Regions from separate parts of the Amycolatopsis sp. NPDC058986 genome, predicted to be linked through region 1. Evidence: riboswitches for the same ligand, from Rfam matches in the RefSeq annotation. Region 1 holds a riboswitch; each other region holds the start of a gene.
The links. A riboswitch is a leader RNA that binds a small molecule or an ion and turns the genes downstream of it on or off. The one in region 1 is predicted to bind S-adenosylmethionine.
Positions count from the first base shown of each region.

Region 1 (7,200 bases):
GTCACCACGGCCATCCGCAGGCCCCGGACCTGGCTCACCCGCCCGGAATCCGGCTCGCTGATCCCGGCGAGGACCTCCAGCAGCGTCGTCTTGCCACCCCCGTTGAGGCCGACGACACCGATGCGCTGCCCTTCGGCCACACCGAGGGAAACCCCGTCCAGCAGCGGGCGCACCCCGTAGGACTTGCTCACCGACTCCAGGTTGACCAGGTTGGCCATCCGATCAGCCGATCCTTTCCACTACGCGAAAATCTCGTCCGACGGCAGGCGCCGTCGCTATCCACAAAGGACGTCCACTCCGGACACCCAGGTATGTCTTACGCGTGCACTCTCGGCGGCGCGGGCCGCGGGGCGTCGTCCCCGCCGACCAGCCGCGCACCGGGCACCGGGCCGTGCGCGACCCGGACCGTGCGGCACACCCCGGCACCGGACAGCTCGGCCGCGACCTCGACCGCGGACTGCGCGTCGGCACACAGGAACGCGCACGTCGGCCCCGAACCGGACACCGTGCCCGCGAGCGCGCCGGCGTTGACCCCGGCCCGCAGCGTCCGCCGCAGTCCCGGCCGCAGGGACACCGCGGCCGCCTGGAGGTCGTTGCCGAGCAGCAGCGCGAGCTGCCGTGGATCGCCCGAGGCCAGTGCCTCGACCACCGGCGTGTGCGAGCCGATGCGCGGCGGCTTGCCCTCGGCACGGAGCCGGTCCAGCTCGCCGAACACCCGCGGCGTCGACAGGCCGCGCTGGTCGAAGGCCAGCACCCAGTGGAACGTGTGCCGCGCCAGCACCGGCACGAGCTGCTCGCCGCGGCCGGTGCCCAGCGCGGTGCCGCCGTAGAGCGCGAACGGGACGTCGCTGCCGAGCTTGGCCGCGATCTCGGCCAGCTCGTCGCGGGTGATGTCCAGTTTCCACAGCGACGCCAGCCCGACGAGGGTGGCCGCCGCGTCCGCGCTGCCCCCTGCCATCCCGCCCGCGACCGGGATGCCCTTGCGGAGCACGATGCGGACCTTCGCCTCGGCCCCCGGCTTCCCGACGTGCGCCGCCAGGGCCTGGGCCGCGCGCCAGGCGAGGTTGCTGGCGCCGGTGGGCACCGAGCCCTCACCCTCGCCGTAGACCTCGATACCCGGCTCTTCGGTGGCCATGACGGTCACCTCGTCGGTCAGCGACAGCGCCTGGAAGACGGTGACCAGCTCGTGGTAGCCGTCCTCGCGCAGGTCGGAGACCGAAAGGTGCAGGTTGACCTTCGCGGGAACGCGAACGGTCACTGGGGGCGGTACAACGGCGAGCACATGCCAAGCCTACGTGGCCTCGCCGGGAACGCTCGCGGAAGGAGAACGCACGACACGGTCTGCGCCCCGTAACGAAAAGGTCCGCCGGGCCTCCTGGCGGAACTCCAGGAGGCCCGGCGGACCTTCGTGATGCCGGTGGATCAGGCGGCGACGCCCTGCGGACCCCGCGTTGTGTGCGTGACCCGGCCGCCGCGCTCGGCGATCCAGGCCAGCGCCGCGTCCGACCGCTCACCGCGGACGCCGAGCCGGAACCGGCCCACCGGGGTGTCCCCGATGCGGGTGAGTCCGCCGCCGATGGTGGCGAGTTCGACGTCGAAGCGGCTCGCCGCCTCGGGCAGCAGGGCACCGACCGACGCGAAGCCGATCAGGACGACGTCGACCGAGCGGTCGTAGCGCGCGGCCTGCGTGCGAGTGGTCTCGATCGCGGGCAGCAGCGTCTGCGCGGTGCGGCTGGCCGGGTCGGAGATCAGGTCCAGCACGGTGCCGCGTTCGAGGACGGCGCCGTCCTCCAGCACGGCGACGTCGTCGCACACGCGCCGCACCACGGTCGCGTCCGGGGTGGTGACCACGATGGTGACGCCCAGTTCGGCCCTGGCGCGGTCGAGGACGGTCAGCACGGCCCCGGCCTCGTCGCTGTCGACGCCCGCGGTCGGGTCGTCGGCCAGCAGGACGGACGGGCTCGCCGCGAGCGCTTTCGCGACGGCGACGCGGCGCAGCTGGCCCTCGGTCAGCTCGGCCGGGCGCTGGGCCGCGCGCGGGGTGAGCCCGACCAGGTCGAGCAGCGTGCCCACGCGGCTGCGGCGCTGCGGGCCGTCGACGCCCAGCTGCTCCAGCGGGGTGGCGATGTTGCCGGCGATGGTCCGCTCGGCGATCAGCTCCGGCTTGGTGCCGACCACGCCGAGCTGACGCCGGATCTCGCGCAGCCGCCTGCCGTCGAGCGTGCCGGTGTTGAGGCCGTCGAGCCGGACCACGCCGCGGTCGGGACGCTCCTGCAGCGCGATGCAGCGGGCGAGCGTGGACTTGCCCGAGCCGGCCGGGCCGACGACGCCGAAGAGGGACCCGGCCTGCACGTCGACGCTCACGTCCCGTAGCGCGACGACCGGATTTCCGTTGTGGGGAAAGGACTTGGTCAGGTTTTCGACAGTGATCACGAAAGGCTCCAGAAGCAGGGCGCAGCACCCCCAGGCGCGCGCGACCGTTCACCAGTTGACCGTCCGAAATGGACGGTGCTCACGAAATGAGATTCAGGCGGCAGAACTCAGGCGAGAACGGTGGAGCGTCGACACGCACAGACCGTGCGGCGACCTTCATCGACTACACGCCGCCTGGTGAGCAGGAGCGGGCGGGCAACCCTCTTCATGGACGTGGCCTCCATCGGTCCTGGCGGTAGCACCTGCCCCGGGGAGGGTGGTTGCTGCGACTTCGGCGAGCCAGGTCTCTCAGTCGCTCGGGATGGACGCTTCGAGTAAAACCGATCCCAGGGATTGAACGCAAGCCCATAGGCACAGATCACACGACTGGCCGCGCCCAGACCTCGGGATCGGCCCGGACTTCAGCAAGCCGCGATAACGCCGTCACGCACCGGACGGGCGGGGCTCGCGCTCCGCTGCCGCGACGATACGCGCGAAGTCCCCGACGTCGAGCTGTTCGCCCCGCGTCTTGGGATCGATCCCCGCGGCGACGAGCAACGCACCCGCCCGGTCCGCGGAGCCCGCCCAGCCCGCCAGCGCCGCGCGCAGCGTTTTCCGCCGCTGTGCAAACGCCGCGTCCACGACACCGAACAAGGTTTCCTTATCCACAGTGGACTCTTCGGCGCCGGATTTCGCATTTTCGAAGGAGGATTCCGCACGTTCGAAGGAAACCAGCGCGGAATCCACGTTCGGCACCGGCCAGAACACGGCTCGCGGAACAGCGGCTACTTTGCGGGCACTGCCGTACCACGCGAGCTTGACGCTGGGCACGCCGTAGATGCGGCTGCCGGGCCCCGCGGCCATCCGGTCGGCGACCTCGGTCTGCACCATGACGAGCCCGCGCGCCAGCGACGGCAGCTCGGCGAGCAGGTGCAGCACGACGGGCACCGCGACGTTGTAGGGGAGGTTCGCGACGAGCGCGACCGGCTCGGCGGGCAGGTCCGCGGCCTTGACGCGGAGCGCGTCGGCGCCGACGACGGTGAGCCGCCCGGCGGCCTCCGGGCCGCGCTCGGCGACCGTCGCGGGCAGCCGCCCGGCGAGCACCGGATCGATCTCGACGGCGATCACCTCGGCACCGGCACCGAGCAGACCGAGGGTCAGCGAGCCGAGCCCGGGCCCGACCTCGAGGACGACGTCCCCCGCCCCGACCCCGGCGAGTTCGACGATGCGCCGGACGGTGTTCGGATCGTGCACGAAGTTCTGGCCGAGCTTCTTCGTCGGCCGCACGTCCAGCTCGGCCGCGAGCCCCCTGATCTCGGCAGGGCCAAGCAGTTCCACCACCGGCAGATCGTACCCAGCGCCGGTGGCCGGGGGCGTGCCGAGGGACGCCTTCGGTGCGTTGGCCGCACCGAGGGACGCCCCCGGTGCATTGAACGCACCAAGGGCGTCCCTCGGTTGCGGCCGCCCCCGCACACGACCGCTCGCGACCACTGGTGCGGCGAGCGTCACTTCGTCACAGCTGACGTGACATATGACGCCGCGATGTCACCGATTCCACTTCTCCCGGCACAACCTCGGCTCCGCACAGCCCGGCCCGGATGCGCCCCAATGTGGCGTTCGGTGCGTTGAACGCAGCCAATGCCACATTGGGGCGTTCGGGCACCTCGAGAACGGGGCACGGACCACCGAACCGGCAAAGCGAAGGCCCCCGGCGCAACGCGCCGGGGGCCTCGCGGAAAGAACAGGATCAGGGCTTGCAGCCCCAGGCGCTGTATCCGCCACGCGCGTCGCGGACCTTCTCGGCCACCGCGATCTGCTGCTCGCGCGACGCCTGGTGCGGGTAGGACGCGTATTGCTGGCCGCCGTAGGCGTCCCAGGTCTGCTTGTCGAACTGCAGACCGCCGTAGTACCCGTTGCCGGTGTTGATGTGCCAGTTGCCGGTCGACTCGCACTGGGCGATGCGGTCCCACACCGAGGTGTCACCGATGGCGGGCTGCGCCGGCTTCTTGGTGCCGACGCGGGTGATCTTCGGCTTGGGCTGGGTGGTGATCTGCTCGGAGACCTGCTCGCGAGAGACTTCCGCGCCGTTCTTCTTGGTGACCTTGTAGGTCACCATCTTCTCGCCGGGGGTGCCCGGGTCCTCGACCTGGGTCTTGCCCTTCTCCAGCGTCGGGTCGTCGACCTTCTGCTCCGGCGGGTCGATGGCCTCCTTCTGGTTGACCATCGTGACGCCGGTGCGGCTGACGTGGACCTCGGCACCGTCGGTCAGCTTGACGTCGAGGCCGCCCTCGACCGCGTCGTCCGGGCCGAGCGGCATCTTCAGCTCACCAAGGAGTTCCTTGGTGGTGACGGCGTTGCTGGTGAGCTTCTTCGGCTCGTTCGCGCCGTCGTAGAGCGTGATGTTCTTGAGGGTCTTGACCTGGACGGTCGCGCCTTCCAGCGGCAGCTCACCGCTCTGCGGCATCGACGTCCAGGCACCGGGCTTGACGACGTCGGTCATGCCGAGCTGGGTGAGCGCCTCGCCGAAGGTGGTCGCGCGGACCCAGGAGGACCGCTCGGCGCCGTCCACGACCAGCTTGAGCTGGCGGCCGCGCTCGAGCTTGATGACGCCGCCGTCGCCGACCGCGGCCTGCGGGGAGGGCGAGAGCGAGTCGTGCGCGCCGACCGACAGGCCCGCGTCCTCGAGCACCTCGCCGACGGTGCCGCCGAAGCTGTGCACGGTGCGCTGCTGGCCGTCGACGTCGACGGTGACGCTCTTGTTCGCCGCGAGCGCGGCGGCGCCACCACCGGCGACGCTGAGCAGGACGCCGAGCACGGCGCCCTTGAGGAAACGCTTCTTCCAGGTGCGGGTGGCCTCGCGCAGGCCGTCGTCGACCTTGACCGCGGCCTTCCCCGCTTCTTTGCCGACCCGGTCCTCGGCCACCTCGTCCGGCAGGACGATGGGCGGGAGCATCGTGGTCTCGGCGTTGATGAGCTCGATCAGCTCGTCGACGTCCACGTCGATCTCGGACATGAGCGTGTCGGCGTCGGGGCCGAGCGCCGCGAGGATGTCCTGCTGGGTGATGCGCGGGTCGTCGGAGAAGTCGAGCTGCCCGTAGGCGGTGTCTTCCAGCTCACGGTCGAGTACGGCCGTCTTGCTACCAGTCACCGGGTCGTTCCCTTTCCCAAGACGTCGTATTGCTACGCCGTCCTTCGCCTCGGTGCGCCGAAGCGGCGCACCTCTGAAGTCCGACACCCGCAGCCAGCGCCATCGTCACGGTTCCGAGTCGTACCAACCTCGGTTCCGCTTCCCCGACGTGCACTGACGTGACTGTGGGCGTAACAGCCGGCAACTGCTTACGCAGTTCCGACCGGCACGATCACGGGACAGTAACGGAGGTCGGCGGGTTGCGCAAACACCCCCCGGAGTGTCGTGACTTGCGTCACTCATCAGGTGGACGAATGTGACACCTCGAATGTCGCAGTCCGTTCAAGCCGATGTGACACTCGGGAGCCGGAAGACTCGTTCGGCAGTGGTCCGGACCGCTTCGGCGACCTCGTGCACCGCCTCGCCACGGAGCCCCGCGAGGTGCCGCACGGTGTAGGCGGTGCAGTACGGCTCGTTCGGCCGCCCACGGAACGGATGAGGGGTCAGGAACGGCGCGTCCGTCTCGGCGAGGTACTGCCCCTCAGGCACGATGCGCGCCGCCTCGTGCAGCCCGCGCGCGTTCCGGAAGGTCACGGTTCCCGCGAACGACAACACATATCCGGCGTCCACACACCGGCGCGCGATGTGCTCGTCGCCGGAAAAGCAGTGGAAGACGACGTCGTCCGGCGCGCCTTCCTCGTCGAGGACGCGCAGGACGTCCTCGTGCGCGTCGCGGTCGTGGATCATCAGCGGTTTGCCGATCCGCTTGGCGAGGTCGATGTGCCAGCGGAAGGCGTCCTGCTGCGCGTCGTGCGGGGAGTAGTCCCAGTAGTAGTCCAGCCCGGTCTCGCCGACGGCCACGACGCGGTCCTGCCGCACCAGACGCTCCACTTCGGACTGCTCGGCCTCGCCGAACTCCTTGGTGCGCGTGGGATGGATCGCCACCGCGGCGAACACCCGGCGGTCCCAAGTGGACGCTTCGGCGGCCCACCTCGCGGCCGCGAGGTCGTCCGCGACGGTGACCACACGGGACACTCCGGCGCGCTCGGCGCGGTCGACCATGGCCGAGACATCGGCCGCGGTGACCGCGCCGCACGCGTCGAGATGGGTGTGCGCGTCCACCACCGACACGGGCAGCCGGTCCGGGATCGGGGGCAGCTCGCGCTTTTCGTCACCCATGCGTACCTCTTACTTCTGGATCGGCGCCCATTCCGGCCCGGTCTCGCCGAGTTCCGGGTCGAGCTTGGCGAACAACGGCGTCGGCTTGTTCAGCGGCCTGCCGACCTCGATCGGGACGGACTCCCAGCGCGCCTGCTCGGCCGCGTAGTCGCCGGTGAGGATCGGGTTGACCCGGTCGGGGATGTCGAGGTCCTCGACCTCCTTCAGCTCCGGCTGGGCGGCCCAGACACCGGTGCCGCCGAGCGCCTCGTGCACCTTCTGCGCGGAGTGCGGCAGGAACGGCGTCAGCAGCGTGTTGGCGTCGGAGACGACCTGCAGCGCGGTGTGCAGCACGGTATCGCGCCGCGCCGGGTCGTCCTTGAGCTTCCACGGCTCCTGATCGGACAGGTACCGGTTCGCGGCGGTGACCACGCGCATGGCCTCGCTCGCCGCCTGCTTGAACCGCGACCGCCGCAGATGTCCGCCCGCGACGTCGAAAGCCT
Region 1 is NZ_JBHYJW010000007.1:169,990-177,189, reverse strand. It holds gene ACFW0G_RS09465 (ATP-binding cassette domain-containing protein) at 1-218, opposite strand, end outside; gene ACFW0G_RS09460 (4-(cytidine 5'-diphospho)-2-C-methyl-D-erythritol kinase) at 317-1,282, opposite strand; gene ACFW0G_RS09455 (methionine ABC transporter ATP-binding protein) at 1,423-2,433, opposite strand; SAM riboswitch class I at 2,651-2,741, opposite strand; gene rsmA (16S rRNA (adenine(1518)-N(6)/adenine(1519)-N(6))-dimethyltransferase RsmA) at 2,857-3,753, opposite strand; gene ACFW0G_RS09445 (transglycosylase family protein) at 4,160-5,560, opposite strand; gene ACFW0G_RS09440 (TatD family hydrolase) at 5,882-6,718, opposite strand; gene metG (methionine--tRNA ligase) at 6,728-7,200, opposite strand, start outside.

Region 2 (7,200 bases), on a different contig from region 1:
AGCGCGCGGGAGACCTCGTAGGTGAAGTCGACGTGGCCGGGGGTGTCGATCATGTGCAGGACGTGGTCCTGGCCATCGACCTGCCACGGCAGGCGCACGTTCTGCGCCTTGATCGTGATGCCGCGCTCACGCTCGATGTCCATGCGGTCGAGGTACTGAGCGCGCATCGCCCGCGCTTCGACCACCCCGGTGAGCTGCAGCATCCGATCCGCCAGCGTCGACTTGCCGTGGTCGATGTGGGCGATGATGCAGAAGTTCCGGATGAGCTCCGGTGAGGTGAAAGTCGTGTCCGCGAACGTGCTCACTCGTGTGATCCTCGGGAAAGGTCGGGGATGGCCACCCCTATGGTCCCATGGAGCTCCGGGTGCGGGTGGGGGTCATCCCCGATGCGGGCCGCGGCGGGCCGTGGTGCCCTCGAAGTATGAGCACTTCCCCCTCGCCCGTGCCCGCCTCCGGACCGGCCCCCGCCGGTCTGCTGGACCGCACGTTCGGCCATCCCCGCGGTCTGCTCGGCCGCCTCGGTGGCCTGGTCATGGCACACGGCAACGCACAGACCGAGCACCGGGTGGCCGCACTCGCGAAGATCGAACCGGACGAGTCCGTACTGGTCGTCGGGCCCGGCCCCGGCGTCGGCCTGGACGACGTGGCGAAGCTCGCCCGTCGCGCGGTCGGCGTCGATCCGTCGCCGGGCATGCTGGCGCTGTGCCACCAGCGCTGCGGCGACCGCGCCGAACTGCGCCAGGGCACGGCCGCGGACACCGGCGAGCCCGACGGATCGCTCGACGTGGCACTGAGCGTGAACAACGTCCAGCTGTGGCCCGATCGCGCGGCGGGCTTCGCCGAGCTGTACCGCGTCCTGCGTCCTGGCGGCAGACTGCTGATCTCCGCCCACGAGAAGTGGCTGCCCGTGTCGCGGCACGTCCTCGCCCGCGAAGCCGAGTCCGCCGGGTTCACCGACCTCCAGACCTGGACATGGGAGCCGCCGGGCTTCACCGCGCTCGCCGCGCAGCTGCGCGCCGTCAAGCCCGCGCGCTAGCTCCGGGGATCGGTGCGCAGCGGATGCCCGGCGGGCACCTCGACCAGGACGATGCGAGTACCGTCGGGATCGGCGATCCACGCCTCGTCGAGCCCCCACGGTTCCCGGCGAGCCTCCCGCACCGGCGTCACCCCTCGGCCGGCGAGGTCGGCGAGCGTGGCGGGCAGATCACGGACCTGGATCCACAGCGCGACGTCCGGGCTCGGCCCGGCACTCGCGCTGCCGACGATCTCCAGCGACCCGTGGCCGAGGAAGAACACCGTGCCGCCGGGGAACTCCTTGTCGATCGCCAGCCCGAGGGTGTCGCGATAGAACGCGGTGGACGCCTCGATGTCGCGCGGATGGATGAGAACCCTGCTGCTCAGCACTTCCATGGGCTCAATCCCTACCGGGAAGATCAGGCCACCGCAATCGCGGCGATACCCGACAACACGACCACGGAACCGACCAGCCTGCGCACCGCGTTCGCCTCGCCGAGGACGAGCCAGGCGGCCAGCCCGCCGAGCACGATGCTCAGCTCGCGCGCGGGGGCGACCAGGCTGACCGGGGCGATCCGCAGCGCGTAGAGCACCAGGAGATACGCGACCGGGGACAGCAGCCCGACCAGCAGCGCCTCGCGCTTGTGCTCGCGCCAGAGCTTGCCGATCATCGGCCGGTCGACGAGCGCGTAGGGCATCAGCAGCAGGCACTCCATGACCGAGCCGACCGCGAAGTAGACGATCGGCGGGACGGCGAGACCGGTCACCGCGTGCGCGTCCCACAGCGTGTAGCCCGCGATGAACGCGCCGGTGAGCAGGCCGTAGCCGATCCCTGCCCGGCGGGCCCGCGGATCGGTCTCCCCGTCCCGGCGCCCGGTGCTGATCACCAGCACGCCGACGATCACCAGGAAGGCGCCGGCCAGCCCGAGCCAGCCGGGGTGCTCACCGAACAGCACGACCGCCGCGATGACCGAGAGCAGCGGGCCGGTACCCCGCGCGAGCGGGTAGACCACCGAAAGATCGCCGACGACGTAACCCCGTTGCAGCACCACGCCGTATCCGACGTGCAGCAGCGCGGTCACCGCCGCGGCCAGCAGCCAAGTCCACTGTGGACGTTCGTTTTCCACGGCGAGGACGACGATCGTGACCGGGAGGAGCGCGACGGCCGAAACGGTGTAGTAGAGGAACACGAAGCGGGCACCGCCGTAGCCGACCCGCTTGGCGGCGAGGTTCCACACGGCGTGCACGACGGCGGCGACGAGGACGAGGGACAGAGCGGTGGCGTTCATCGGACCCTTTCGAGGTTTTCGCGCACGCGAAAACCCCAGGTCCTCCAGGCTTTTGTCCCGTCAGATGAACGGCGGGCTCCTGAGCCGCCGATGGTGCCGCTCGGACCTGCCCCACCGGCCCTTGTTGTCTCTCCCGCAGGTGCGGGCCGCTGGCGGAACCCTAGGCACTGACTCCACCCACCGTAGTACGCGTAAGCGATCACGTCGAGGCCCTCGCGAGGCCGCCGGAGCAGGCTGTTAGGCTTTCCGTTCGTTGTCGTGCGGCATTCCGTCAGGGAGGAAACCCGGGCGCCCGTGAGGGTGGCCGGGGCCACAGCGACGCGGCAGCGAACTCACCGAGTACACGACAGGAGCGCCACCATGGCCAACATCAAGTCGCAGATCAAGCGCATCACCACCAACGAGAAGGCGCGTCAGCGCAACCAGGCGATCCGGTCCTCGGTGAAGACCGCGATCCGCAAGTTCCGCGAGGCCGCCGAGTCCGGGGACAAGGCCAAGGCCGTCGAGCTGCAGCGCGAGGCCGCCAAGAAGCTGGACAAGGCGGTCACCAAGGGCGTCATCCACGCCAACCAGGCCGCGAACAAGAAGTCCGCGATGGCCAAGCGCGCGAACAGCATCTGAGCCGTTCTCCGAAAGGCCCCGGCGACCTCGGTCGCCGGGGCCTTCCGCGTGTCCTTCTCCTCAGCGGCCGGCCTCAGTGGTCGCCCTTGGCGGCGACGACCTCGTTCACAGCTCGCTCCAGTGCATAGTCCGGGCTCGCCGCGGCACCCTTGACCTCGGAGTTGAGCCGAGCGACGACCCGCATCGCGGCGGCGAGACCGTCCTGGTTCCAGCCGCGTGACTGGCCCTGCGCCTTGCGCACCTTCCACGGCGGCATGCCGAGTTCCCCTGCCATCTGGTTCGGGTTGCCCCGTCCGGCCGCGGAGACCCTGGCGATGGTGCGGACGGCATCGGCGAGCGCGTCGGCGACGAGCACGTGCGGCACCCCCAGCTGCATCGCCCAGCGCAACTGCTCCAGCGCGGCCGCCCTGTCCCCCGCCACGGCCTTCTCCGCGACCGCGAAGCCCGTCACGTCCGCGCGGCCCCGGTGGTACCGGCGCACGGCCTGCTCGTCGACGACGCCGCCGGAGTCCGCGACGAGCTGCGTCGCCGCCGACGACAGCTCCCGCAGGTCCGAGCCCACGGCGTCGATCAGCGCGAGCACCCCGGCGCCGTCGATCTTGCCGCCCGCCCGGCGGACCTCGTTGCGGACGAACGACTCCCGGTCGGCGGCCTTCGTCAGCTTGGGACACTCGGTGATCTGGGCCCCGGCCTTGCGCAGCGCGGCGGGCAGCGCCTTCGCCGCCTTGCTCCTGCCGCCCCCGGTGTGCACGACGACCAGCACGATCCCGTCGGCGGGCGCCTTGAGGTAGGACAGCACGGCGTCGGACAGCTCCTGCGAGATGTCCTGCGCCGCCTCGAGGACGATCACCCGGCCCTCGCTGAACAGCGAGGGGCTCACCAGTTCGGCGAGTTCGGGCGTTGTGAGTTCGGACACCCGCATCCTGGTCATGTCCGCGGTCGGATCGGCCGCCTTGGCGGCGTCCAGGGCGGCGCGGACAGCCCGTTCGATGAGCAGTTCTTCCTCACCGAGTACGAGATGCAGCGGTGCGGTGGCGGTGGCTTGCGCGGTCACCCCCCGATCCTCTCACCCGCCCGGCGACACGCCCGCTCCGGTGACACCGGCGCGCCCACCGTGGCACGAGCCGATCAGGATGCCGTACGGTGTGTTCCGAGGCAGCGCCCAGCGGCGCGCCGACAACCGAATACCGCTCATCCAGAGGGGCAGAGGGAACGGCCCGACGAAGCCCCGGCAACCGGCGTCAAAGCCTGTCATCCCGCGATCGCGGGATAGCTGACGAACACGGTGCCAATTCCGGCCCGCCTCGGCGGGACAGATGAGGAAAGGAACCTCGCGATGACCGCAACCCTCGGCACGACCTCCACCACCAAGACCCCGGACCTGGGCCCGGCCGTCGAACTGGTGTCGAAGGAAGAGGGTCACCGGCAGCCGCTCGCTCCCGAATTCGTCTCCGCCGAAGACTTCTCGCCGCTCGAGGTCGCCTACGACTTCGGCCGGGTCCGGCGCGAGGACATCGAAGCCGGCCCGAAGAACATCTGGCGCTACAAGAAACTCCTTCCGGTTCCCTCCAACGTCGAGGAGATCCCCAACACCGAGCCAGGCTGCACCCGGCTGGTCCGGGCCGACCGGCTGGCGAAAGCGCTGGGGGTCAAGCGGATCTGGGTCAAGGACGACACCGGCAACCCGACGCACTCCTTCAAGGACCGGGTCGTCGCCGTCGCGCTGGCGGCCGCCCGCGAGTTCGGGTTCGAGGTGCTGTGCTGTCCCTCGACCGGCAACCTCGCCAACGCCGTCGCCGCCGCGGCCGCCCGGGCGGGCTGGCAGTCGGTCGTGCTGATCCCGAAGACGCTGGAACGCGCCAAGATCCTCACGACCGCGGTGTACGACGGCGCGCTGATCGCCGTCGACGGCAACTACGACGACGTCAACCGCCTCGCCACCGAACTCGCCGCCGAGCACGAGAGCTGGGCGTTCGTGAACGTCAACGTCCGCCCGTACTACTCGGAGGGCTCGAAGACGCTGGCCTTCGAGGTCGCCGAGCAGCTCGGCTGGCGGCTGCCCGAGCAGATCGTCGTGCCGATCGCCTCCGGCTCCCAGCTGACCAAAGTGGACAAGGGCTTCCGCGAGCTCGGCCAGCTCGGACTGGTGGAAGCCAGCCCGTACAAGGTGTTCGGCGCCCAGGCCACCGGCTGCTCGCCCGTGTCGGCCGCGTTCCGCGCCGGGCACGACGTCGTCCAGCCGGTCAAGCCGGACACCATCGCGCGCTCGCTGGCGATCGGCAACCCGGCCGACGGCCCGTACGTGCTCGACGTCGTCAACCGCACCAACGGCGCGATCGAGGACGTGAGCGACGAAGAGGTCGTCGAGGGCATCCGGCTGCTGGCCCGTACCGAAGGCATCTTCACCGAGACGGCGGGCGGGGTCACCGTCGCCACGGCGAAGAAGCTCATCGAGACCGGCAAGCTCGACCCGGACGCCGAGACCGTCCTGCTGATCACCGGCGACGGCCTCAAGACGCTCGACGCCGTCGAGGACCACGTCGGCCCCAAGGCGACCGTCGCACCGTCGGCCGCCGCCGTGCGCGAGGCCCTCGGCTACTGACGCCGGTTCACCGCCGGGGCGGGCCACGCGGCTCGCCCCGGCGGGAGACCGCCGGACCGCCACCGTCCGGGAGCACCGCGGTGTCCCCGTCGAGGTCGGTGCGGGTCACCAACGCCCCCAACGCGATCAGAGCGTCCACAGTGGACTTGCTGGGATGGCCGTAGCGGTTTCCCGCGCCCACACTGGCCATCGCGACGCGGGGCGCGACGGCCGTGAGGAAGTCCGGCAGCGAATACCGTGACCCGTGGTGCGGGACCTTCAAGACCTCGGACCGCAGATCCGCTCCCCCTGCCAGCAAATCGGCCTGCGCCGCCAGTTCCACGTCACCGGTCAGGAGCACGCGCCCGGCAGGCGTTCCCGCGCGCAGCACGACCGAACTGTTGTTGACCATCGTCCCGTCCTGCTCGGTGGCCGAGCGCGCCGGAACGTATCGCGGCCCGAGCACGTCGAGGGACAGCCCCGGCCACTCCAGCCGCTGCCCGACGCTCAGTTCGAGGAGGGGCACGCCATGGCGTCCGGCTTCCTCCGCGACCTGCCGCCAGGCCCAGCCCGGCGCCCTGCCCGGCCCGACCGCCACCGCGCCCACCGTTCTGCCCTCGAACACCGACACCAGCCCGCCCAGATGATCGGCGTGGAGGTGACTCAGCACGATCAGTGGCACGCGGTCGATGTCGAGCCGTCGCAGGCATTCGTCGACCGGGCCGGGTTCGGGCCCGGTGTCGACGACCACCGCCCGGCCGCGCTCGGCCGTCGCCAGCACCAGCGCGTCACCCTGGCCCACATCGCATTCGACCATCGCCCACGAGTCCGGTGGCCAGGCCGGGGCGAACACCCGGACCGGAACGAACACCAGCAGCACCACGGCGAGCAGCACCGTCACCAGTACCCGGATCCGGCGCAGCCGCAACGCCACCACCAGGACGGCGAGCAGCGCCGCCGCGAGCAGACCGCCCCACCAGCCGCCGGGCCAGTCCAAGACCGCGCCGGGTGCCCGCGCGCCGTGCCGCGCCACGAGAATCAGCCACCGCGCCTCCGGATCGGCCAGGTGGACCAGCACGTTCCCGGCGCCGGGCCACCACGGCCCCACGACGGTGGCCAGTACCCCGAACACGGTGGCCGGTGCCACCACCGGCGCCGCGAGCACGTTGGTCAGCACCGACACCACACTCACCGAACCCGCCATGCCCGCCAGCACCGGCGCGGTGACCACGAACGCCGCGAGCGGGATGGCCAGCCCCTCGGCGTAGCCCGCCGGAACGCCCCGGCGCACCATCGCGTCCGCCCACCGCGGCGCCAGCAGAACCAGCCCGGCCGTGGCCAGCACCGAGAGCGCGAAGCCGAAGTCGACGGCCATCGCCGGATCCCAGATCACCAGCGCGCAGACCGAAAAGGCCAGCGCGGGCAAGGCCGAGCCCTGTCTGCCCAGCGCCAGTGCCAGCAGGCCGACCGCGCCCATGACCCCGGCCCGGAGCACGCTCGGCTCCGGCCCCGCGAGCACGAGGAATCCGACCAGGCACAGCCCGGCCGCGATCGCCGAGGCACGTGGCCCGATCCGCAGCACGCGCAGCAGGAGCAGCACCGCGCCGCAGACGATCGCGAGGTTCCCACCGCTGACGGCCGTGAGGTGGGACATCCCCGAGGAGACGAACTCGTGCTCGACTCGGGGCGGCAACG
Region 2 is NZ_JBHYJW010000020.1:40,247-47,446, reverse strand. It holds gene lepA (translation elongation factor 4) at 1-305, opposite strand, end outside; gene ACFW0G_RS19265 (class I SAM-dependent methyltransferase) at 422-1,036, shown strand; gene ACFW0G_RS19260 (VOC family protein) at 1,033-1,410, opposite strand; gene ACFW0G_RS19255 (DMT family transporter) at 1,434-2,303, opposite strand; gene rpsT (30S ribosomal protein S20) at 2,664-2,924, shown strand; gene holA (DNA polymerase III subunit delta) at 2,998-3,978, opposite strand; SAM riboswitch class I at 4,113-4,247, shown strand; gene thrC (threonine synthase) at 4,261-5,526, shown strand; gene ACFW0G_RS19235 (ComEC/Rec2 family competence protein) at 5,534-7,200, opposite strand, start outside.
Region 2: it holds a riboswitch for S-adenosylmethionine, as region 1 does, so the genes downstream of both, thrC (threonine synthase) here and ACFW0G_RS09455 (methionine ABC transporter ATP-binding protein) in region 1, are expected to answer to the same signal.

Region 3 (7,200 bases), on a different contig from region 1:
TCGCCGCGCTGGTCCTGATCCTCACCGAGGGCGGGCTCACCACGCGGTGGCAGGCGGTGAAACCCGCGCTGGGGCCTGGAATCGCACTGTCCACTTTGGCCGTCGTGGCGAGCGTGGCGGTCACCGGCAGCGCGCTGCACTGGCTGCTCGGCCTCGACTGGCGGCTCGCGCTGCTGTGGGGCTCGGTGCTTGCCTCCACCGACGCGGCCGCGGTGTTTTCCGTGCTGCGCAACGCCGGGGTCGGCAAGCGGCTGGTCGGCATGCTGGAGCTGGAATCCGGCCTCAACGACGCGCCCGCCTACATCGCCGTCGTCGTGCTGGCCACCGGGTCCACAGTGGACTGGACGCTGCCGCTGCTGGTGGTCTACGAGCTGGCCGCCGGGCTGGTGATCGGCCTGTTGCTCGGCTGGCTCGGGGCACTGGCGCTGCGAAGAGCGGCGCTGCCCGCCACCGGTCTGTATCCGCTCGCCACGGTGTCGGTGTGCGTCCTGGCGTTCTCCAGCGGTCAGCTGGCGCACGCTTCCGGCCTGCTCGCGACGTACGTCGCCGGGCTGGTGCTGGGCAATTCCCGGCTGCCGCACCGATCCGACACACTGTCCTTCGCCGAAGGCCTCGGCTGGCTCGCCCAGATCGGGCTGTTCGTGCTGCTCGGCCTGTTCGCCTCGCCGAACAGGCTGCTGGAGACGCTGGTGCCGGGCCTCGTGGCGGGCGCCGTCGTCCTGCTGCTCGCGCGTCCGCTCTCCGTCCTGCTGTCGATGCTCCCGTTCCGCGTGCCGTGGCGGGAACAGGTGTTCCTGTCGTGGGCCGGCCTGCGCGGCGCGGTGCCGATCGTGCTCGCGATGATCCCGCTGTCCCAGGGCGTGCCGGGCGCGCAGCGGCTGGTCGACGCGGTGTTCGTGCTGGTCATCGTGCTGACCCTGGTGCAGGGCGCGACGCTGAGCCCGCTCGCGCGGGTGCTCGGCCTTGCCCGGCACGCCGAACCGCACGAGGTCGAGGTCGACTCCGCGCCGCTCGACGAGCTGGGCGCCGAGCTGTTGCAGGTCCGCATCCAGGCCGGATCGCGGCTGCACGGCGTGTACCTCTCGGAGCTGCGGCTGCCGGTGGGGGCGACGGTCAGCCTCGTGGTGCGCGACGGCGCCGGGTTCACGCCCGAGAAGACCAGCCGTCTTCAGGAGCACGACCAGTTACTGGTGGTGACCACCGAACGGGCCCGGAGTGCCACGGAACGCCGGTTGCGGGCCGTGGACCGGGCAGGCCGCCTGGCCCGCTGGAAGGGCGAATCCGGGCGCTAGCTCACAAAACCGGCCTCGATGGTTGGTGGTTTTCCGTAGAAATCTCCACCGTGTGTTCCCTTGACGCATCCTTTCGGGCTAACGTGCGCTCGCATCGTCTACCTCGAATGGGTGAGCTTCTCGGGCTAAGGAGTACACACGGTGATGCTGAAAATGCGCGCACGCTGGGCCGGTCTGGCCGCCGCGACGACGGCAGGAGCGTTGTTCCTGGCCCCCACGGCCTCCGCCGCGGACACGTTTCCCGCCTTCGCCCTGCCGTTCGCCTCGGGCCAGCTCGTGTATTCGGCCGGGATCCACTCCGACGACGGCGGCAGCGGCGTCAAGAACGCCATCGACTTCAGCCCGGCCGACAAGACCGTCCGCGCCCCGCTGGCCGGGATCGTGCACCTGCAGCACTGCGCCGAAGGCGACTGGGTGACCATCGACCACGACGGCGGCTGGCGCACCGGGTACTACCACATGGAGAACATCCAGGTCGCCGACGGACAGCGGGTCGTGCCCGGCGCCGTCCTCGGCTCCACCGGCAATGCTCTGCCCTGCGGCGGCAGCACCACCGGTGCCCATGTTCACTTCACGCTCTGGACGCTGCCCGCCACGACGGCGTCCGGGAACTCCGGCGACGCAAGGGATTGGCGCGCTCGCGGGAACTGGAGCGGGCTGTCCTACGCCGAGGTCTCCGGCGAGCTGGCCGCCGCGCTCGGTGAGCCGATCGACGGCAAGGAGCTGGGCGGATGGCGGTTCGCGGCGGGCGCCGGCCAGTACCAGGGGACCGCGACGCACCTGAGCGACCAGTCCGTCGCGCGGCTGCCGGGCCGCTTCCGGGTGACGGCGTAGACCGCAATTCCGGAGAGTGACGGCCGTCTCAGTCACCCGGAAGGGGCTGGATCGGCGCGCGCGGTGTCGGCTATCTTCGTCGTCAGGTCATGAGTGCCAGCGCTAAGCCCCGGCTTGCTGGCCGGCAACCCTCCAACCGCGGTGGGGTGCCCCGGGTGAGGACCGGGCCTGTCGCGAGGTGCGGCGGGCAAGCGCGGGCCCCTCGCCGGGGGTCCCCCGGACCGCCGAGGAGGCACCCGATGACACTCGCCGTCGATCGTCAGAACACCACCGAAACCACGGTTACCGTTGCGCCGCAAGGAATTCCTGCGGTCGCGGGTGCCGGGCTGAGCGTTCCGCTCGTCACCGGCGGCGAGATCGGCTACGCGAATCTCGACCACGCCGCGAGCGCGCCTTGTCTGGACGCCGTGCGCCGCGCGGTCGACGAGTTCCTGCCCTGGTACGCGAGCGTGCACCGCGGCGCCGGGTTCGCCTCGCAGGTCTCGACGCGGCTTTACGAGCGCACACGCGACATCCTGCGCCGGTTCGTCGACGCGCGTTCGACCGACACCGTGGTGTTCACCCGCAACACCACCGATTCCTTCAACCTGCTCGCCCGCAGCCTGCCCCGGCACACCTCGGTCGTCGTCTTCGACACCGAACACCACGCCGCGCTGTTGCCGTGGAGGGGGCCGAACGTCCGCCGGATCCCCACCCCGCGCACCCGGCTCGCCGCGGTGTCCGCTGTGGACGAAGCGCTCGCGGAATGCCCGCAGGGGCCCCGATTGGTGGTCGTCACCGGAGCGTCCAATGTGACCGGTGAGCTGCTGCCCGTCGCGGAGATCGCGGCGGTGGCCCGCCGCCACGGCGCCCGGATCGCGCTCGACGCCGCCCAGCTCGCCCCGCATCGCCGGATTTCCTTGCGGGAACTGGATGTCGACTACGTCGCGCTGTCCGGTCACAAGCTGTACGCGCCGTTCGGTGCCGGTGCGCTCGTCGGCCGCGCGGACTGGCTCCGTGCCGCCCAGCCCTACCTCGCCGGTGGCGGCGCGACCAAGCTAGTCACGGGCGAGGCCGACGACCTCGGTGTCGTCTGGAACGCCGGACCGGAACGGCACGAGGCGGGTTCGCCCAACACCGTTGGCGTGTATGCCCTCGGCGTCGCGTGCGAGCAGCTCGCCGCGCACTGGGACGCCGTCGGCGCACACGAGGAGGTCCTGCTGGCCCGGCTGCGCAAGGGCCTCGCCGCGATCCCGGGCTGCGCCGAACTGCGGCTGTTCGACGCGCCGGTGGACCGCGTCGGCACGGTGAGCTTCGTGGTCGACGGCTTCGAGCCCGGCTGGCTGGCGGCCGTCCTTTCGGCCGAGTACGGCATCGGCGTCCGCGACGGCGCCTTCTGCGCGCACGTCGCGACCAAGCGGCTCATCGGCGTCGCCGGGGGAGCGGGGCAGCAGGCGGTACGGGTCAGCCTCGGCCTCGGCAGCACCACCGAACACGTCGACCGGCTCGTGCTCGCACTGCGCCAGATCGTCGCCCGTGGCGCCCGCTGGGAGTACACGAAGCAGGACGGCCGCTGGGCGCCGGTCGGCGATCCGCGCGCACTGCCCCCGTTCTGCGCCTGAGCTGAAGGGGACTTTCGTCGCATCCCATGCACGGAAAGTCCCCTTCAGCTCATGGGCGATCCGCTATCGTGGCGCGATGGGAAATTCGCGGCCACGGTACTGGTTTCCCTTGGCGCTGCTGGGATTCGCGCAGCTGATCCTGGTCGCGGCCGAGATGCCGAGGGCGAATGGATCTTTCGGCTACTTCGCGAATGTGCGTGAGTACCCGATGACCGAGTCCACCGCGGTCGCGGTGCGCGTCTCAGCGCCCTACGGCTGGTCCGGCGCGGGCACGGGCTGGTTGTGGGTGCTGGCGGCGGCCGTCCTCGGCGTCGCGATCTGGTACTTCGTCCTGGCCCGGCGTGCGGGCAGCCCGCCGCGCACCGGCCGGTTCGCACTGCTCACGCTCGGCGCGCTGGTGGCCGTGCCGCTGCTCGACCTCGTCGGATACTGGCAGTTCCGCCTGGACGCCGACGTGCGGGGCCCGATGATCGCGACGCTCGGCCTCGTCCTGCTCGCCTGGTTCGAGCGGAGCGTGCTCGTGCTGGTGGTGACGGCGGTGTTCGTGCTGGCCGCGGTGGTGCTCCTGCCCGGCATCGCCGGGGTCCTGGTCTCGGCCGTGGCGCTGCTGGCCGGGGCGTTCGTGGCGCTCGCCGGGCCGCGGCGGGGACGTCCGGAGCCTGCCGCCGACACGGACTGAACGCGTGACGTGGACAATGGACCGGTGAGCACCGAGTCCTCCCCGTCCGAACCCGAGACGACCCCGGCCGCGGACCTACCGCCGAATCCGGCCGTGACCAGCGAATCCGCGGTTTCCGAGCCGGAAGAGGCGAGCCCGTCGAAGGCGCTGCCGAGGCGCACGGTGGCCATCGTGTTCGCCGTCGCGGTCGTGATCTGGGTGATCGACCTGGTCACCAAGAACCTCGCCGCGGCGAACCTGGAGGGCAAGGAACCGGTCCGGGTCCTCGGCGGCCTCGTCTACCTGCAGCTGGTGCGCAACCCCGGCGCGGCGTTCTCCATGGCCACCGGCATGACGTGGGTGCTCGCGCTGGTCGCGGCGGCGGTCGTCGTCGCGATCGTGTGGCTGTCGCGCCGGCTGCGCTCTGTGGGCTGGGCGATCGGGCTCGGCCTGGTGCTCGCCGGTGCGCTGGGCAACCTGACCGACCGCATCTTCCGCGCGCCCGGCCCGCTGCAGGGCCACGTCGTCGACTTCATCTCCGCCTTCGCCCCGAACGGCCAGGGCTGGGCCATCTTCAACATCGCCGACTCCGCGATCTGCGTCGGCGGCGTGCTGATCGTGCTGTTGTCGTTGCTGGGCAAGGACTACGACGGGACCTCGACGAAGGACAAGAAGAAGGCAGCCGCCGAAAGCGCCGGGGAACAGGCGTGAGCGCGCGGATGCTGCCCGTCCCGGACGGGCTCGACGGCATGCGCGTCGACGCCGGGCTCGCGAAACTGCTGGGACTGTCCCGCACGGTGGTCGCGGAACTCGCCGCGTCGGGCGACGTGCTGCTCGACGGACGTCCCGCCGGCAAGTCGGACCGCCTCACCGCGGGCGGGCTCCTCGAAGTGACGCTGCCCGATCCGGAACGGCCGATCGAGGTCGTCGCCGAACCGGTCGAGGGCATGCTGATCCTGCACGACGACGAGGACATCGTCGTCGTCGCGAAGCCCGTCGGCGTCGCCGCGCACCCGAGCCCCGGCTGGGCAGGCCCGACCGTGATCGGCGGTCTGGCCGCGGCGGGCCTGCGGATCTCGACCTCGGGCTCCGCCGAGCGTCAGGGCGTCGTGCACCGCCTCGACGCGGGCACCAGCGGCGTGATGGTGGTGGCCAAGAGCGAACACGCCTACACGGTGCTGAAGCGGGCGTTCAAGGAACGGACCGTCGACAAGGGCTACCACGCGGTCGTCCAGGGCCACCCGGATCCCACGCGCGGCACGATCGACGCCCCGATCGACCGGCATCCGCGCCACGACTACAAGTTCGCCGTCGTCACGGGCGGCCGTCCGAGCGTCACGCACTACGAGGTCACCGAGGCCTTCCGCGCGGCGTCGTTCGCGCAGATCAAGCTGGAGACGGGCCGGACCCACCAGATCCGCGTGCACTTCTCCGCGCTGCGGCACCCGTGTGTCGGCGACCTGACCTACGGCGCGGACCCGGTGCTCGCGCGGAAACTGGGCCTCTCGCGCCAATGGCTGCACGCCAGGACGCTCGCCTTCGCGCATCCCGCGGACGGCCGGTGGGTCGAGTTCGAGGCCGAGTACCCGGACGATTTGTCGGGCGCGCTCAAGATCCTCCGCGACGAAACCTGATTTTGTTGCACTAGCTGAAACAGCTCCCGCGTTCGGGCGGATTGTGCCGACGCGCACGGAAAACCGGTTCATCGCCACTCTCCGTGAGTGATGATGACTCCCATGGCGATGGCCGATTCGGATCCGACAGTCCGCGCGCAGGAACTGGGCGCGGCGATGCGCGAACTACGTGAAGAAGCCGGTTTCACCGTGCGTGCCGCCGGGGAGCGCATCGATGTGTCCGCGAGCAAGATCAGCCGCATCGAGACCGGTAAGAACGCCATCGCGGTCGAGGAAATCGCCGCGCTGCTGGCGGTCTACGAGGTGACCGGCCCGAGGCGCGCGAAGCTCATCGCCCTCGCGAGGGAGGCTGACCAACGCGGTTGGTGGCAACGCAGCGCACCGACCTACGCGGAGCGAGTGGAGACCTTGGTCTCGCTGGAATCCCGCGCTCTGATGATCACCAACTTCGAGGCGATCGTGATTCCCGGACTGCTTCAGACCGGTGAGTACACCCGGGCGATCATGGTCGAGGCGGGTTTGATCGACGACAGTGATGTCGAGAACCGGATGGTGACCAGGTTGCAGCGTCAGTCCGTGCTGATGCGGCGCCAGCCTCCGGGTTTGGTGGCGATCATCGATGAATTCGCGCTGCGCCGGGTGATCGGCGGTCGCGCGGTTCAACGCCGCCAGCTGGAACATTTGGTCGCCATGGCGCAGCGACCCAACATCGTCATCCATGTTGTCCCGAACGACGACCGCGGTCACGCCGCGATCGACGACGCTGGCTTTGCCGTCATCCGGCGGCCCGAGGGCGGCCCGGTGGTGTTCCTGGGGAACCACACCTCCAGTCTCTTTCTGGAGGAACGTCCGGAAATCCAGCAGTACGAGGAGGTGACGCGTCAGTTGCTCCTCCGTGCGCTCGATCCGGCAGAATCGACGGAGTACATCGCCGGACAGGCGAACCTGCTGGATACGGGAGAGCCGCGTGAAGACCCATCGCACCACGCTGACCTGGGTTAAGAGCAGCTACAGCGGAACAAACGAGAACTGCGTCGAGCTGGCGTTCCCCGGCCCGGACGTACTGGTCCGCGACTCGAAGGCCCCCGAAGGCGGCACCCTCCACCTCTCCACCGCCGCCCTGTACGCCCTGCTCCACAGCCTCTGACACCCGCGCCACTGTCCACACAGGACACCTCCGT
Region 3 is NZ_JBHYJW010000040.1:40,168-47,367, reverse strand. It holds gene ACFW0G_RS29980 (potassium/proton antiporter) at 1-1,292, shown strand, start outside; gene ACFW0G_RS29975 (M23 family metallopeptidase) at 1,437-2,126, shown strand; SAM riboswitch class IV at 2,212-2,326, shown strand; gene ACFW0G_RS29970 (aminotransferase class V-fold PLP-dependent enzyme) at 2,366-3,727, shown strand; gene ACFW0G_RS29965 (hypothetical protein) at 3,804-4,406, shown strand; gene lspA (signal peptidase II) at 4,431-5,096, shown strand; gene ACFW0G_RS29955 (RluA family pseudouridine synthase) at 5,093-6,019, shown strand; gene ACFW0G_RS29950 (helix-turn-helix domain-containing protein) at 6,122-7,021, shown strand; gene ACFW0G_RS29945 (DUF397 domain-containing protein) at 6,987-7,166, shown strand.
Region 3: it holds a riboswitch for S-adenosylmethionine, as region 1 does, so the genes downstream of both, ACFW0G_RS29970 (aminotransferase class V-fold PLP-dependent enzyme) here and ACFW0G_RS09455 (methionine ABC transporter ATP-binding protein) in region 1, are expected to answer to the same signal.